3 regions of the Stenotrophomonas sp. YJH_SMC_65 genome follow, and region 2 is predicted to be linked to each of the others. Evidence: predicted binding sites of a transcription regulator. Region 2 holds the regulator's gene; each other region holds the start of a gene.
What was found. Region 2 encodes HrcA, which represses chaperone genes, less so after heat shock. Its sites were predicted from a motif close to TTNGCACTCNNNNNNNNNGAGTGCNAA; they were not measured.

Region 1 (5,298 bases), on a different contig from region 2:
AAAGGCCCGGCATCTCCGCCGGGCCTTTCTTCATTCCAACGCCACCCCGCTTACGCGGTGAACAGCGCCTTCATCTTCTTCAGCGCGTTCGCTTCAACCTGGCGGATGCGCTCGGCCGACACGCCGTACTCGTCGGCCAGTTCCTGCAGCGTCACCTTGCTGTCCGCGTCCAGCCAGCGGCGGCGGATGATGTCGCGCGAGCGGGCATCCAGTTCCGCCAGGCCTTCGCGCAGCAGCTGCATCTGGTTGTCTTCGCTGTCCTCGCGCTCGTAGGCCATCGACGGGTCTTCGTCATCGGCAACCAGGAACGCAGCCGGCGACGGCGGCGCGTGCTCGTTGTCCTCGTCGGTCGGCGCATCGAACCCGATATCGCGACCCGACAGGCGCGACTCCATTTCCATGACCTCGCGCTCGGACACGTTCAGGTCCTTGGCCACCGCGCTCACTTCCGCCGCGTTCATCCAGCCCAGGCGCGTCTTCGACTTGCGCAGGTTGAAGAACAGCTTGCGCTGCGCCTTGGTGGTGGCGACCTTCACGATGCGCCAGTTCTTCAGGATGAACTCGTGCATCTCTGCACGGATCCAGTGCACCGCGAAGGAGACCAGGCGCACGCCCATGTCCGGGTCGAAGCGCTTGACCGCCTTCATCAGGCCGATGTTGCCTTCCTGGATCAGGTCGCCCAGGGCAAGGCCGTAGCCGTTGTAGCCGCGGGCCACGTGCACCACGAAGCGCAGGTGCGAATGCACCAGCTCGCGGGCAGCGTCCAGATCGTTGCCGTCGCGGAAGCGACGGGCCAGGTCCTGTTCGTCATCGACCGACAGCACCGGGATCTGGTGCACGGCACCGATGTAGGCGTCCAGCGAACCGAGCGCACTGGGAATCGGGAGATTGTTTGCCACAAGGGCAGTAGAGGTGTTCTGGCTCATAGGCACCCATCTTAGCAGTCCGGGATTTGGACTGCTAAAGGAGGAAAAAGTTCCAGCATCCCATTGATGCAACACTGGTCCCAAACAGAGCCCTACCGTAGCGCGATTTGATGACAGTGGCGAGCATGCTTTTTCGGGATTCACAATCCCTTGGAATTCAAGCAATTACCTGCCGTAAAGCGGCCGATTCCGGTCAAGCGGAGCTGAACGGGCCGTTCTGAAGGCCCATTCAGGCCCGGGAACGTTGCCCGGTGTTCAGGCCCAGCGGCCCGCCGGCCCTCAGAGTGCCGAGCGCGGCGGCAGCGACCAGTCGATCGGGGCCTGACCGCGGCGCTGCAGGTACTCGTTGGCCATCGAGAAATGACGACAGCCGAGGAAGCCCCGATGGGCCGAAAGCGGCGATGGATGCGGCGACTTCAGCACGCGATGGCGGCGGGTGTCGATCACCTTGCCCTTCTGCTGCGCATAGGCGCCCCAGAGCATGAACACCAGCCCTTCGCGCTCGCGGTTGAGCACATCCACCACGTGGTCGGTGAAGCCTTCCCAGCCACGACCCTGGTGCGCACCGGCCTTGCCCTCTTCCACCGTCAGTACCGCATTGAGCAGCAGCACGCCACGCTGCGCCCACGGAATCAGGCAGCCGTGGTCCGGACGCGGGATACCGAGATCGCTCTCGATCTCCTTGTAGATGTTCAGCAGCGACGGCGGCACCGGCACGCCCGGCGGCACCGAGAAACTCAGGCCATGTGCCTGGCCGCGACCGTGGTACGGGTCCTGCCCGAGGATCACCACCTTCACCTGCTCGAACGGCGTGGCGTCGAACGCGGCGAAGATCTGCGGGCCGGGCGGGAACACCGCCGCGCCACTGGCCTTGCGCTGGCGCAGGAAGCTGGACAGCTCGCGCATCTGCGGCTGCAACAGGTAATCGCCGACATGCTGCTTCCAGCTCGGTTCCAGCTGGATCGTCGGGGTGTCGGCTACTTCATCCATCATCGCAACAGAGGTCCATCGTTCAATCGGGCCAGCCTCAGCTGGAACAGCACCTTGGTGACCAGCAGCCGTTCTTCGATCGGCTTGAGCACCAGGTCGTTGGCACCGGACTGCAGCAGCCCGGTCTGGTTGTGCGGGTTGCCATCGCCGGTCATCACCAGCACCGGCAGGCGGCGCTTGCCGTAGCCGAAATCCACGCGCACGCGCTGCACCACGTCGCGACCGCTCAGTTCGCCCTTCAGGGTGACGTCGGTCAGCACCAGGTCGATGCGGTGGCGACTGCGGCCCAGCGACTCGGCGGTGAGCAGGGTGAACGCTTCTTCGGCGCTGACCACGTGCAGCACGTTCAACTGCTGGCGTTCCAGCATGCGCTTGGTGGCCTCGGCCACCACGCGGCTGTCCTCGATATAGAGGATGGTGGCACCGGGGATGGTCTGCGGCTGCACGTAGCCGCGGATGAAGGTCGCCAGTGCTTCATGGCCGAGCGATTTGTCGAAATAGTCGGTGACGTACTCGGTGAAGCGGCGCTGCTCCAGGTGCTGCTGGGCATCGCCGGAGACCACGATCACCGGCACATAGGCCTGGCCGGCCGCTTCGCGCACCATCCGCGCCAGCGCCAGGCCGTCGCCATCGCGCAGGGTCAGCGAGGTCGTCACCAGGTCCACCGGCCCCTGTGCCAGCGCCTGCTGTGCGTCCTCGATGCTGTCGCAGCCGATCACCTCCACGCCCGGCAGGTCACGCTGCAGGACGTCGGCGATCAGCTTGCGCACCAGCTTCGAGCCATCGACCACCATCACCCGCGTCGCGGGCCCTTCAAGGTGTTTCAGCGCTTGCGGTTGCATGCCGGTCTCAGGTGTCGGTCGGGCGGGTCTGGCGGAGGAAGTGGCCGGTGACCAGCCAGGCGCCCAGCCAACCCAGCAGCAGCGTGCCGAGCAGGACCAGGCCGCCGTGCAGCAGGTCCAGGCCGTGCAGTACGAACGGGCTGCCGTAGCTGCGCGAGAGTTCGGCCAGCGGCATGCGCAGGGCGGCACCCGCAGCGCCGATCAGGGCCAGCGCCACCGCGCCGGCGCCCAGGCCGTACCACGCGCCCAGGTACAGGAACGGGCGGCGGATGAAGCCATCGCTGGCGCCGAGCAGCTGCAGCACGCCGATCTCTTCGCGGCGGGCCTGGATGTCCAGGCGCACCGTGTTGCCGACCACCAGCGCGGCACCTGCGCCGAGCAGGACCGACAGCACCTGCACCAGCCGCGCACCGAAGGCAAGCCAGGCATCCAGTCGCTGGCGCCACAGCGCATCGTGCTGCACCAGATCGGCCTCGGGCAGGCTTTCCAGCGCGCGCGCCAGGCGTGCGTCGTCCTTGCCCTGGCCGGGAGTGATCACCAGCAGCGAAGGCAGCGGATTGTCGTTGAGTGCGTCGATCGCCTCACCCAGGCCGGCATCGCGCAGTTCCTGCAGGCCCTGCTCGGGCGTGCGCACGTTCACTTCGGCCACGTCGTCGCGGTCGCGCAGCTGGCCGGCCAGGCGCAGCGCGCCGGGTGCATCGACGTTGCCCTTCAGGAACACGTTGATGTCGCGCGACTGCTGCACGCTGCCGGCGAACTGCTTGAGGTTGTCCAGCGCGATCGACAGGCCCAGCGGCAGCGCCAGCGCCAGCGCCATGACCATCACCGTCAGCAGGGTCGCCCATGGCTTGCGGCAGGCGCGGCCCAGGCTGAACACCACGCTGTGCACGTGGTGCTGGAACCAGACGCCCACGCGCGAGGGGGCGGCGGCTTCGCTGTTTTCGTTCTTCGCCATCGGTTACTCCGCCAGGTCCTGCGGCGAGATGTCATCCACCAGCCGGCCATGGTCGAGGATCAGCACGCGCTTGCGCATGCGGCGCAGCAGCGGCAGGTCGTGGCTGACCACCAGTACGCTGGTGCCGCGCGAGGGCAGCTCGGCGAACAGGGCCATGATCTCCGCCGCCAGGGTCGGGTCGAGGTTGCCGGTCGGCTCATCGGCCACCAGCAGCTTGGGCTCGCCGACGATGGCGCGGGCGATGCCCACGCGCTGCTGCTCGCCGGCCGACAGCTGCGAGGGCAGCGCCTTCTCGCGATGGCCCAGGCCCATCCGCTCCAGCACCGAGCGCACGCGCTTGCTGATGTCGCCACGGCGGGTGCCGCGCAGGATCAGCGGCAGCGCCACGTTCTCGGCGATCGAGCGGTCCATCAGCAGCCGGTGGTCCTGGTAGACCGCGCCCACCGCGCGTCGGTGGCGGGGCACGTCGCCGCCGCGCACCTTCAGCAGGTTGCGCTCGTCGAACACCACCGCGCCGCGGCTGGGCCGCTCGTCGAGGTGGATCAACTTGAGCAGGGTGCTCTTGCCCGCACCGGAATGGCCGGTGACGAACAGCATCTCGCCCGGCGCGACCTCGAAGCTGACATCGATCAGCGCCTCGTGGCCACCGGCGTACTGTTTGCTGACATTGTCGAAGCGCAGGACACTCATGCCCCGATTATGCAGGAGCGGCGCGACCTCGTGGAGACGGTCGCGCGATAGGTAGTGCCGGCCGCTGGCCGGCAGCCATGTGGGTTGCCGGCCAGCGGCCGGCACTACCGGTCAAGGTCACCCGACCAACGGTCGGGGGCTACCTGCTGATCGGCAGCGCCGATCAGCTGCCCGACAGCATCCGGCGGATCTTGCGGCCGATGCGGGTCAGGAACGAATCGCCGCTGTCGGCCGCCGTGCGCACCGGCTTGGCCACCACCTGCACCGGGGTCACCGGGCTGGCGCCGTTGCCGGCGTTGGCCTGCACGCCCTCGCCACCCTCGACCGGACGGCCGTGGCGACGACGACGGCGCTTGCGCGGCTTGCGCTCGCCATCCACGGCACCTTCCGGCGCGCCCTCGGCGCGGGGCGGGCGCGGCGGACGCGGAGCCTGGGCGACAGCGGCTTCAGCACTTTCGGCCGGGGCAGCTGCAACCTGCTCGCCTTCCACGCGCGGCTTGCGCGGGCCACGCGAACGGCGCTCGCCGCTGCGCTCACCGTCGCGACGCTCGCCACGGCCACCGCCGGAGCGGCCCCCACTGCGACCACCACCACGGCGCTCTTCTTCAGCGGCGCGGGCTTCGCGCGCTTCACGGAAGATCTGGCCGACGCTCTCGTTCTCCTCACCTTCCTCGCCAGCAGCCGGGGCCGGGCGTTCCGGGCGCGGCAGCGGCGTCAACAGTTCCTTGGTGACCGGCTCGGACGGGATCTTCTGCTCGATGTAGGCCTCGATGTCCGGCAGGCCCATCGCGTAGCGTTCGCAGGCGAAGCTGATCGCATCACCCTCTTCGCCCAGGCGCGCGGTACGACCGATGCGGTGCACGTAGTCTTCGGCGTCGAACGGCAGGTCGTAGTT
Region 2 (5,298 bases):
CGGCACTGGCGACGCCGGACAGGGCGAGCAGGGCGGTGGCGGTGAGCTGGCTCAAGCGGTTCATCGGGCAATCCAGGTGGGAGGGAACGCCATGGTGATTCCGGGGTCATCTGTGAACTAGACTGCGCATGGACAATCATCTGTGAACTGGATTCATCGTCATGGCGCGACCCGACATCAACCGATCCGGCGAACTGGAAGTGTTCGTGCGGGTGATCGAGACCGGTGGCTTCTCCGCCGCCGCCCGCACCCTGGACATGACGCCGTCAGCAGTGAGCAAGCTGGTGGCCAGGCTGGAGCAGCGGCTGGGTACGCGCCTGCTGCAACGCTCCACCCGCCAGCTGCAGCTGACCCCGGAAGGCTGTGCGTTCTACGAGCGCGGCCTGCGCGTGCTGGCCGACCTGGAGGAGGCCGAGCGCTGTGCCAGTGCCCATGCCGAGCCGCGCGGACGGCTGCGGGTAAACTCCAACGTGCCGTTCGGCCAGCATTTCCTGCTGCCGCTGCTGCCGGCATTCCTCGAACGCAACCCGCAGGTAGGCGTGGACCTGACCCTCAATGACGAGGTGATCGACCTGCTTGAGCAGCGCACCGACGTGGCGGTGCGGGCCGGTCCACTGAAAAGCTCCAGCCTGGTGGCGCGGCGGCTGGGTGCGACGCGGATGATGATCGTGGCTGCACCGGCCTACGCGCAGCGGCACGGGCTGCCACGCACTGCCGAGGAGCTGCAGTCGCACAACCGGTTGGATATCGGCCATGCGCGCGCGATGCAGGGCTGGCCGTTGCTGCAGGATGGGCGCGAACGCATGCTGCTGCCCAGTGGCAACGCGCGCGCCAGCAACGGCGATGCGCTGCGCCAGCTGGTGCTGGGTGGGCTGGGCATGGCGCGGCTGGCAGCATTCCAGGTGCAGCAGGATATTGCCGCCGGGCGCTTGCTGCCGGTGCTGGAGGACGCCAATCCCGGTGACCTGGAAGAGGTGCACGCGGTGTTCCTGGGGCAGGGCGGCTACCTGCCGCTGCGGGTGCGCGCGTTTCTTGATTTCCTGGTGGAGAACGTCGATCTGACGCAGCCACAGGGGTAGTGCCGGCCGCTGGCCGGCAACCTCATGATCTTCATCCACCCGCATCGGGGTGCCGGCCAGCGGCCGGCACTACCGTGCGGAAGCCGAGCCAATGCTCGGCTCGGCCGGCGTTACACCTGCAGCAGCTTGCGTGCGGCGGCGCGCGCTTCCTTGCTCACTTCCACGCCGCCGAGCATGCGCGCCAGTTCTTCCTCGCGCGCCTTGCTGTCCAGCTTTTCCACTGCGCTCTGGGTCATGCCTTCCACCGGGGCCTTGCTGACCCGGTAATGGGCATGGCCCTTGGAGGCGACCTGCGGCAGGTGGGTCACGCACAGCACCTGGCGCTTCTCGCCAAGGGCGCGCAGCTTCTGGCCGACGATGTCCGCCACCGCGCCACCGATGCCGGAGTCGACTTCGTCGAACACCATGGTCGGCACTGCATCCAGGTCCAGCGCGGCCACTTCGATGGCCAGCGAGATGCGCGACAGTTCGCCACCCGAGGCCACCTTGCGCAGGGCACGCGGTGGCTGCCCGGCATTGGCCGCCACCAGGAATTCCACGCGCTCGGCACCCTGCGGGTCGGGCTTGCCGGCGTCCTGCGGTTCCAGCTCGATCAGGAACTGGCCGCCGCCCATGCCCAGCTCGGCGATGATGCCGGTGGTGGTGGCCGACAGCTCGGCAGCGGCGGCGCGGCGGCTGGCGGTCAGCAGCCCGGCCTGCACGCGCCAGGCCGCAGCGGCCTTGTCGATCTCGCCGGCGAGGCGCTGCAGGCGTTCGTCAGCCCCACGCAGCTGTTCCACTTCGGCGTGCATGCGCTCGCGCTGCGCGCCCAGTTCGTCCATCGGCACGCGGTGTTTGCGGGCCAGGTCGTGCAGGCGGCCGAGGCGACGCTCGTTCTCCTCGAACTGTTCCGGGTCGGCGTCGAGGTCGTCATGCACGCGGTCCAGCAGCGACAGGGCTTCGTGCAGCTGGATCGAGGCGTTCTCGATCAGCCCGTCCACCTCGCCCAGGCGCGGGTCGTGCTCGATCAGGCGCGACAGCTCGTGGCGCACCTGCTGCAGCAGGTCCAGTGCGGAACTGCCGTCGTCGCCGTTGAGCTGGTTGCTGGCCGCCTGGCAGGCACTCAGCAGGGCGCTGGCGTGGGCCTGGCGACGGTGGCTGGCACCGAGTGCGGCAATCGATTCGGGTTCCAGATCCTCGCGGTCCAACTCGCGCAGCTGGTGCTCCAGGAAGCCGATCCGGTCACTGACGTCGCCCTGCTGCGACAGCGCCAGCGATTCATCGACCAGCGCCTGCCAGGCCGCAGCGGCGCGGCGCACCTGGCGGCGCTCGTCCTCGTTGCCGGCATAGGCATCCAGCAGGGCCAGCTGCGACGGGCGCGTCAGCAGGGCCTGCTGCTCGTGCTGGCCGTGGATCTCCACCAGCAGCGAGGCCAGGTCGCCCAGCTGCGCCAGGGTCACCGGGCGGCCGTTGATCCAGGCCCGCGATCCGCCATCGGCACGGATCACGCGGCGCAGTTGGCATTGTTCTTCGTCGTCCAGCTCGTTGTCGGCCAGCCACTGGCGCGCGGCCTGCAGCTGGTCCAGCGCGAACTCGGCCGACAGCTCGGCGCGCGCGGCGCCGTGGCGGACCACGCCGCTGTCGGCGCGCAGGCCGGACAGGAAGCCCAGCGCGTCGACCATCAGTGACTTGCCGGCGCCGGTCTCGCCTGAAACCACGGTCATGCCTGGCCCGAACTCCAGTTCGGTGGCGCGGACGACGGCGAAATCCTTGATCGAAAGATGTCTGAGCATGGGTAAGGGGGTGTCAGCAGCCGCGCAACGCTAGCACGCGGGCGCGGGAGGTCCAATGACTTGCCAAGGTGATCCGCCGCCATTATCTAGTGTCCGTGTCTCACAGGTTGATTCCATGCACGGTTCTCCCGACCAGCTTGCCCCGCGTGCGCGCCATCTGCTGCGCACGCTGATCGCGCGTTACATCCAGGACGGTGAGCCGGTCGGCTCGCAGACGCTGGCGCGCGTGGCCGGGCTGGAGGTCAGTCCGGCCACCATCCGCAACATCCTGGGTGACCTGGAAGACCTGGGGCTGCTGGCTTCGCCGCACACCTCGGCCGGGCGCGTCCCGACCGCACATGGCTACCGGGTGTTCGTCGACAGCCTGCTGCAGATGCAGCCGCCGGGCGAAGGCGAGCTGGCCCGGCTGCGCCAGGAACTGGCCGGCGGCGGCAGCACCCAGGCCCTGCTTGGCAGCGCCTCGGAGCTGCTGTCGGCGATGAGCCACTTCGTCGGCGTGGTCAGCGCCCCGCGGCGCGAGCAGTTCGCGTTCCGCCAGATCGATTTCGTGGCGCTGGACGGGCGCCGGGTGCTGGCGATCCTGGTGTTCGCCGACAACGAGGTGCAGAACCGGGTCATCGAGACCCGCCAGGAGTTCGCGCCGGGCCAGCTGGAACAGGTCGCCAACTACCTCAACGCGCATTTCGCCGGCCTGCCGATGGCCGAGATCCGCACCCGCCTGCTGCTGGAACTGCGTGATGCCCGTTCGGAGCTGGAGCAGCTGCTGGCGCACAGCATCGAGCTGGCCGAGCAGGCCCTGCAGCCGGCGGCCGATGACATGCTGGTGGCCGGCCAGACCCGCCTGATGGGGGTGCAGGACCTGTCCGACCTGGAGCGGCTGCGCGAGCTGTTCGAGCTGTTCTCCAGCAAGCGGGAGATCCTGCAGCTGCTGGAGCGCACCATCCAGGCCCCGGGGGTGCGCATCTTCATTGGCGAAGAGACCGGGATGATGCCGTTGCAGGGGGTCTCGCTGGTCACCGCCCCCTATACCGCCAATGGCCAGGTGCTGGGCGTGCTGGGCGTGATCGGCCCCAAGCGGATGGCCTACGACCGGATGATCCCGCTGGTCCAGGCTACTGCCGATGTACTCGGCGCGGCGTTTTCGCCAGCCGGGCGCACTCCTGGAACATCCGACGCTTGAAACGCAGCATCCCGCCCACACTAGGGTGGGTGGAGGCGGAGACTGACCGCCAGGGACCCAGACATGAACCACGAACATCCAGATATCGAATCCCAGCAGACTGCCGCCGATGCGGCCGCCGCCGCCGGCGTCAACGACGAAGTGGAGCGCCTGCGCGCCGAGGTCGAGCAGATCAAGGCCGATGCGCTGCGTGAGCGCGCCGACCTCGAGAACCAGCGCAAGCGCGTTGCCCGTGACATCGAGCAGGCCCGCAAGTTCGCCAACGAGAAGCTGCTGGGCGAGCTGCTGCCGGTGTTCGACAGCCTGGATGCCGGCTTGAAGGCGGCCGGCGATGACCCGCATCCGCTGCGCGAGGGCCTGGAGCTGACCTACAAGCAGCTGCTGAAGGTTGCCGCCGACAACGGGCTGGTCCTGCTGGACCCGATCGGCCAGCCGTTCAACCCGGAACACCACCAGGCCATCAGCCAGGTGCCGGCCCCAGACGCCGTCCCGGGCAGCGTGGTGACCGTGTTCCAGAAGGGTTACCTGCTCAACGAGCGCCTGCTGCGGCCGGCGCTGGTGGTGGTGGCCGCCGACTGACCCCTCCAGGGCCGGAAGGCGGGAATGTCCCGTCACCCGGCCCGACGCTGAACGCGCCGGGCGACCGGAAACACAGCGTTCGGGAGATGGCTTGAATGTTCCACGAGCCTCCCCCACATCGTATTCATCCACCGGCCGAACGGCCGGACTGACCCCAACAAGCATCCTCAGGAGTCTCCCCCATGGGCAAGATCATTGGTATCGACCTCGGCACCACCAACTCGTGCGTGGCGATCATGGACGGCGGCAAGGCCCGCGTCATCGAGAATTCGGAAGGCGATCGCACCACCCCGTCGATCGTCGCCTACACCAAGGACGGCGAAGTCCTGGTGGGCGCCTCGGCCAAGCGCCAGGCCGTCACCAACCCGAAGAACACCTTCTACGCGGTGAAGCGCCTGATCGGCCGCAAGTTCACCGACGCCGAAGTGCAGAAGGACATCGCCCACGTCCCGTACAGCATCCTGGCCCATGACAACGGCGATGCCTGGGTGGCCACCAGCGACGGCAAGAAGATGGCGCCGCAGGAAATCTCGGCCAAGGTGCTGGAAAAGATGAAGAAGACCGCCGAGGACTTCCTCGGTGAGAAGGTCACCGAAGCGGTCATCACCGTGCCGGCCTACTTCAACGACAGCCAGCGCCAGGCGACCAAGGACGCCGGCCGCATCGCCGGCCTGGACGTCAAGCGCAT
Region 3 (5,298 bases), on a different contig from region 2:
GCGGTTCGTTGACCAGCCGCGAGACCGCGCCGGACAGCCCATCCAGTTCCAGCCGCTGCTGCGAATTGCGGCCGGGGAATGCACCCTCCTGCACCGGATAGGTCAGGCCCAGCGCCGCCTGGCGCAGCCCCTGCGCATCGGCAGGAGAAAGGAAGTCGTCGACGACGATGAAGGAGGTAGGCATGGCCACCGAGCGTAGCGATGCGCTGCTGCGGCGGCAACCGGGCAACGAAAAACCCCGCCTTGCGGCGGGGTTCTTCCTTGCATCGGGAGGGCGTGCCGACCAGGGTCGGCAACGACCGCCCGGGGGACGTGGACTTAGAAGTCCATGCCGCCCATGCCACCCATGCCGCCCATGCCACCGGCGCCACCCATGGCCGGCTCGTCCTTCTTCGGAGCTTCGGCAACCATGGCTTCGGTGGTGATCATCAGGCCAGCGATCGAGGCGGCGTTCTGCAGCGCCGAACGGGTCACCTTGGTCGGGTCCAGGATGCCGAACTGCAGCATGTCGCCGAACTCGCCGGTGGCGGCGTTGTAACCGAAGCTGCCGGTGCCTTCCTTGACCTTGTTGATGATGACCGACGGCTCGTCACCGGCGTTGGCCACGATCTCGCGCAGCGGGGCTTCCATCGCACGCAGGGCGATCTGGATGCCGTGGTTCTGGTCTTCGTTGGCGCCCTTCAGGCCGGCCAGCGCGGTGATCGCGCGGACCAGGGCAACACCGCCGCCCGGAACCACGCCTTCTTCAACGGCCGCACGGGTCGCGTGCAGGGCGTCGTCGACGCGATCCTTCTTTTCCTTCATTTCGATTTCGGTCGAGGCGCCGACCTTGATCACGGCAACACCGCCGGCCAGCTTGGCCACGCGTTCCTGCAGCTTCTCGCGGTCGTAATCCGAGGAGGTGTCCTGGATCTGGGTCTTGATCTGCGCCACGCGTGCATCAACGTTGGCCTTGTCGCCGACGCCGTCGATGATGGTGGTGTTCTCCTTGGAGACCTGCACCTTCTTGGCGCGGCCCAGGTCCTTGATGGTGGCCTTCTCCAGCGACAGGCCGACTTCTTCGGAGATCACGGTGCCGCCGGTCAGCACGGCCATGTCTTCCAGCATCGCCTTGCGACGGTCGCCGAAGCCCGGGGCCTTGACGGCCACGACCTTGACGATGCCACGGATGGTGTTGACCACCAGGGTGGCCAGCGCTTCGCCTTCGACTTCCTCGGCCACGATCAGCAGCGGCTTGCCGGCCTTGGCGACACCTTCCAGCACCGGCAGCAGGTCACGGACGTTGGAGATCTTCTTGTCGTGCAGCAGGATGAACGGGTCATCCAGGTCAGCGGTCTGCGACTGCTGGTTGTTGATGAAGTACGGCGACAGGTAGCCGCGGTCGAACTGCATGCCCTTGACCACGTCCAGCTCGTTGTCCAGGCCCGAGCCTTCTTCAACGGTGATGACGCCTTCCTTGCCGACTTCCTTCATCGCGTCAGCGATGATCTGGCCGATCGACTCGTCCGAGTTGGCCGAGATGGTACCGACCTGGGCGATCGCCTTGTCGTCGGCGGTCGGCTTGGAGATGTTCTTCAGCTCGGCGACGGCGGCCGAGACGGCCTTGTCGATACCGCGCTTGAGGTCCATCGGGTTCATGCCGGCGGCAACGGCCTTGGCGCCTTCGCGGATCAGGGCCTGGGCCAGCACGGTGGCGGTGGTGGTGCCGTCGCCGGCATCATCGTTGGTGCGCGAAGCAACTTCCTTCACCATCTGCGCGCCCATGTTCTCGAACTTGTCAGCCAGTTCGATCTCCTTGGCGACGGAGACGCCGTCCTTGGTGATGGTCGGCGCGCCGAAGCTCTTTTCCAGCACGACGTTGCGGCCCTTCGGGCCCAGGGTGGCCTTGACGGCATTGGCGAGAACGTTGACGCCGCGCACCATGCGCGAACGGGCGTCTTCACCGAAACGAATATCCTTGGCAGCCATTGCATTTACCTCATTGGTAGCGCCGGACGATGCCCGGCGGCTGGGAGTTTGGGATCAGGTTGAAACAGGTCGCGCCGGGGCTCAGCCGATGACGGCGAGCACGTCGTCTTCGCGCAGGACCTTGTATTCGACGCCTTCGCTCTTGTACGAGCTGCCGGCGTACTGGCCGTAGATGACCTTGTCGCCGACCTTCAGCGACGGCGCGCGCACGTTGCCGTTGTCCAGCGGCTTGCCGGGGCCGACGGCCACGACCTCACCCTTGGTGGACTTTTCCTTGGCCGAGTCGGGGATGACGATGCCACCGGCGGAGATTTCGTCGGCTTCGATCGGCTTGACCACAACGCGGTCGTGCAGCGGCTTGATGCTCATAGGAGACCTCTTAAGTGATTGATTGGTCTAAAAAAGTCCGGCGATGTTAGCACTCACCCCAAGCGAGTGCCAGAACCGCACGTGAAGAAACCCGACAACGTCGGGAGCAGGGCAGAGATGGAGCCCCGCCGCCCCCTTTCAAGGGCGGAATGAAAAAATTTTTCCGCCCGCGCGCCTCGGCCAAGGCGTCGGTCTTGGACAATTTCGGTGACAAGCGTCGCACTGTCAGATATCTGACGTTCATTTACGACAAAGTGTCACTGGATCGGCCTTAGGCTCGGTCAGGCATTCCCAATCACAAGGAGTAGTCGATGCGATTGCTGTCCCCGCTTGCCGCCGCCTGCCTGCTGGCACTGGCCGCCGCGCCGGCCCAGGCCGAGGTTTTCATCAACGAACTGCACTACGACGACAGCACCGCCGCCGGTGACGTCGGCGAAGCCATCGAAGTGGTCGCCACCGCCGGCGAGGACCTGTCCGGCTACCGCCTCTACCTCTACAACGGCAGCAATCCTTCGGCGGCCGCGGTCTACGCCAACAACCCGGTCCCGGCCGGCACCGCCGCCGGCTGCGGCAGCGCGACCATCGCCGTGGTCAACTACCCGACCAACGGCATCCAGAACGGCCCCAACGACGGCATCGCCCTGGTCGATGCCAGCGGCAAGGTGGTCCAGTTCCTCAGCTACGAGGGCGCCATCACCGCCTCCGGTGGCCCTGCCGCCGGCATGACCAGCCAGAACATCCCGGTGGCCGAGACCAACAGCACGGCCGCGGGCACCTCGCTGCAGCTGACCGGCAGCGGCAGCCAGTACACCCACTTCACCTGGGCCGAGTCGGCCAGGCAGACCTTCGGCAGCTGCAACAACGGCCAGACCTTCAGTGGCGGCGGAACCCCGGGCCCGAACACACCGCCGTCGGTCTCCACCACCACCCCGGCGCAGGGCAGCAGCACCTTCCCGGCCGCCGCCGACCTGGAAGTGGTGTTCAGCGAGACGGTGAACCTGGCCAGTGGCGCCTTCGCCCTGAGCTGCGGCACCTCCGGCAGCGTGCCGTTGACCTTCCCGGCCAGCGGCCGCAGCGTGAAGCTGTCCACCAACACTGCGCTGGTGGCCGGTGAGGCCTGCCGCTTCGACATCCGCGCCGCGCGCATCACCGACCTGCAGGGCGCGCACCCGGCCGCCGACAGCCGCATCGCCTTCACCGTGGCCAGCACCGGCGGCAATCCGGACCCGGGCAACCCGGGCGTGCCGGCCGGCTATTACTCCAAGGTCAACACCAGCAGCCCCAGCCAGCTGCGCTGCTCGCTGCATGCCACCATCAAGGGCCACACCGCCTACCCTTACAGCGGCTCGGGCACCAGTACCTGGACCATTCTGGAAATCGCCGACGAGGATCCGAACAATTCCGGCAGGATCCTCGATGCATATCGCAACCACAGCTACGCCAAGGTGACCGATCGCGCCGGCAGTGGCAGTGGCCTGAAGTACAACCGCGAGCACACCTGGCCGAACTCGCTGGGCTTTGCCACCACCACCGGTGACAAGGGCCTGCCGTACGCGCCGTATACCGACACCCACATGCTGTACCTGACCGACGCGCAGTGGAACGCCGACCGTGGCAACAAGCCGTTCGGCAAGTGCGACGCCAACTGCGGCGAGCGCGCCACCGAGGCCAACAACGGCCAGGGCGGCGGCAGCGGCGGCTATCCGGGCAACTCCAACTGGGTGCGCACGCCGGACGGCAACACCGGCACCTTCGAGGTGTGGGGCAAGCGCAAGGGCGACATGGCGCGTGCGGTGATGTACATGGCGATCCGTTACGAGGGCGGCAAGGATGCGGCCACCGGCCAGTCCGAGCCGGACCTGGAGCTGACCGACGACCGCAGCAAAATCGTCAAGACCAGCAGTTCGCCGGCCTACATGGGCCTGCTGTCCACGCTGATCGACTGGCACCTGTCCGATCCGCCGGATGATGCCGAGCGTGCGCGCAATGACGTGATCTACAGCTTCCAGGGCAACCGCAACCCGTTCATCGACCACCCCGAGTGGGCAACCCCGGCCCTGTTCACCTCGGCCAAGCCGGCCACCTGCCAGCTGGCCAACTGACCGCGCAACGCAGCGGTCCACTGCCGCCGCCGGGCCCTGACCCGGCGGCGGCCCTATACTCGGCGGTCATGTCGACCGTCGATCCCGTCCTGCTGCTGTTGACCACCTGCCCGGACCGGGCCAGTGCCGAGCGCATCGCGCACGCGCTGGTCGGCGAGCGCCTGGCGGCATGCGTGACCCGCCTCGATGGCGCGCAGTCGACCTACCGCTGGCAGGGGGAGGTGACCACCGACGCCGAACTGCAGCTGCTGGTGAAAACCACCGCGAGCCGCGTCGATGACGCAATTGCCCGGATCGTCGCACTGCATCCGTATGAACTCCCGGAGTGCATCGCGGTCGAAACCCGGGCCGGCCTGCCGGCGTATCTGGACTGGATCCGGGCACAGACCCGGGAGGACACTGATTGAAGACTCTGTTTGCGCGCGGCGCCGCCTTGTGCGCCCTGTTGTGGCTCTCGCTGCCGGCCTTCGCGCTGGATGAGAAGGACCTGCTGCCGGTGGACCAGGCGTTCGCGCTGACCGCCAGTGCCCCCGAACGGGGCCAGGTGCAACTGCAGTTCAAGATCGCACCGGGCTATTACCTTTATCGCCACCGCACCAGCGTCAAGGCCGACCCGGCCTTCAATGCCGGCGCGCTGCAGATGCCCAAGGGCGACAAGCACCACGACGATTTCTTCGGCGAAGTCGAGACCTATCGCGAGCGCCTGCAGGCCACCCTGCCCGGCACGCCGTCCGAGGCTGCCGGCACCATCAGCCTGGAAGTGCGTTACCAGGGCTGCGCCGATGCCGGTGTCTGCTACCCGCCGCAGAAGCGCGTGGTGCAGGTCACCCTGCCGGGCGCCGGTGCGGCGGCGGCGGTG

Region 1: rpoH (RNA polymerase sigma factor RpoH) is a predicted target of HrcA. The motif match lies at 938-964, and genes of this name have one in related genera.
Region 3: AC5P7A_RS09360 (co-chaperone GroES) is a predicted target of HrcA. The motif match lies at 2,384-2,410, and genes of this name have one in related genera.

The regions. Positions count from the first base shown of each region.
Region 1 covers NZ_JCAFSR010000004.1:301,222-306,519, forward strand. The annotation lists gene rpoH (RNA polymerase sigma factor RpoH) at 51-926, opposite strand; gene ung (uracil-DNA glycosylase) at 1,206-1,919, opposite strand; gene AC5P7A_RS09560 (response regulator) at 1,916-2,758, opposite strand; gene ftsX (permease-like cell division protein FtsX) at 2,766-3,713, opposite strand; gene ftsE (cell division ATP-binding protein FtsE) at 3,717-4,403, opposite strand; gene rhlB (ATP-dependent RNA helicase RhlB) at 4,567-5,298, opposite strand, start outside.
Region 2 covers NZ_JCAFSR010000009.1:6,838-12,135, forward strand. The annotation lists gene AC5P7A_RS16450 (SGNH/GDSL hydrolase family protein) at 1-64, opposite strand, end outside; gene AC5P7A_RS16455 (LysR family transcriptional regulator) at 162-1,079, shown strand; gene recN (DNA repair protein RecN) at 1,190-2,851, opposite strand; gene hrcA (heat-inducible transcriptional repressor HrcA) at 2,967-4,031, shown strand; gene grpE (nucleotide exchange factor GrpE) at 4,095-4,610, shown strand; gene dnaK (molecular chaperone DnaK) at 4,793-5,298, shown strand, end outside.
Region 3 covers NZ_JCAFSR010000004.1:262,260-267,557, forward strand. The annotation lists gene AC5P7A_RS09350 (DUF6445 family protein) at 1-184, opposite strand, end outside; gene groL (chaperonin GroEL) at 319-1,968, opposite strand; gene AC5P7A_RS09360 (co-chaperone GroES) at 2,050-2,337, opposite strand; gene AC5P7A_RS09365 (endonuclease) at 2,649-4,439, shown strand; gene cutA (divalent-cation tolerance protein CutA) at 4,508-4,846, shown strand; gene AC5P7A_RS09375 (protein-disulfide reductase DsbD family protein) at 4,843-5,298, shown strand, end outside.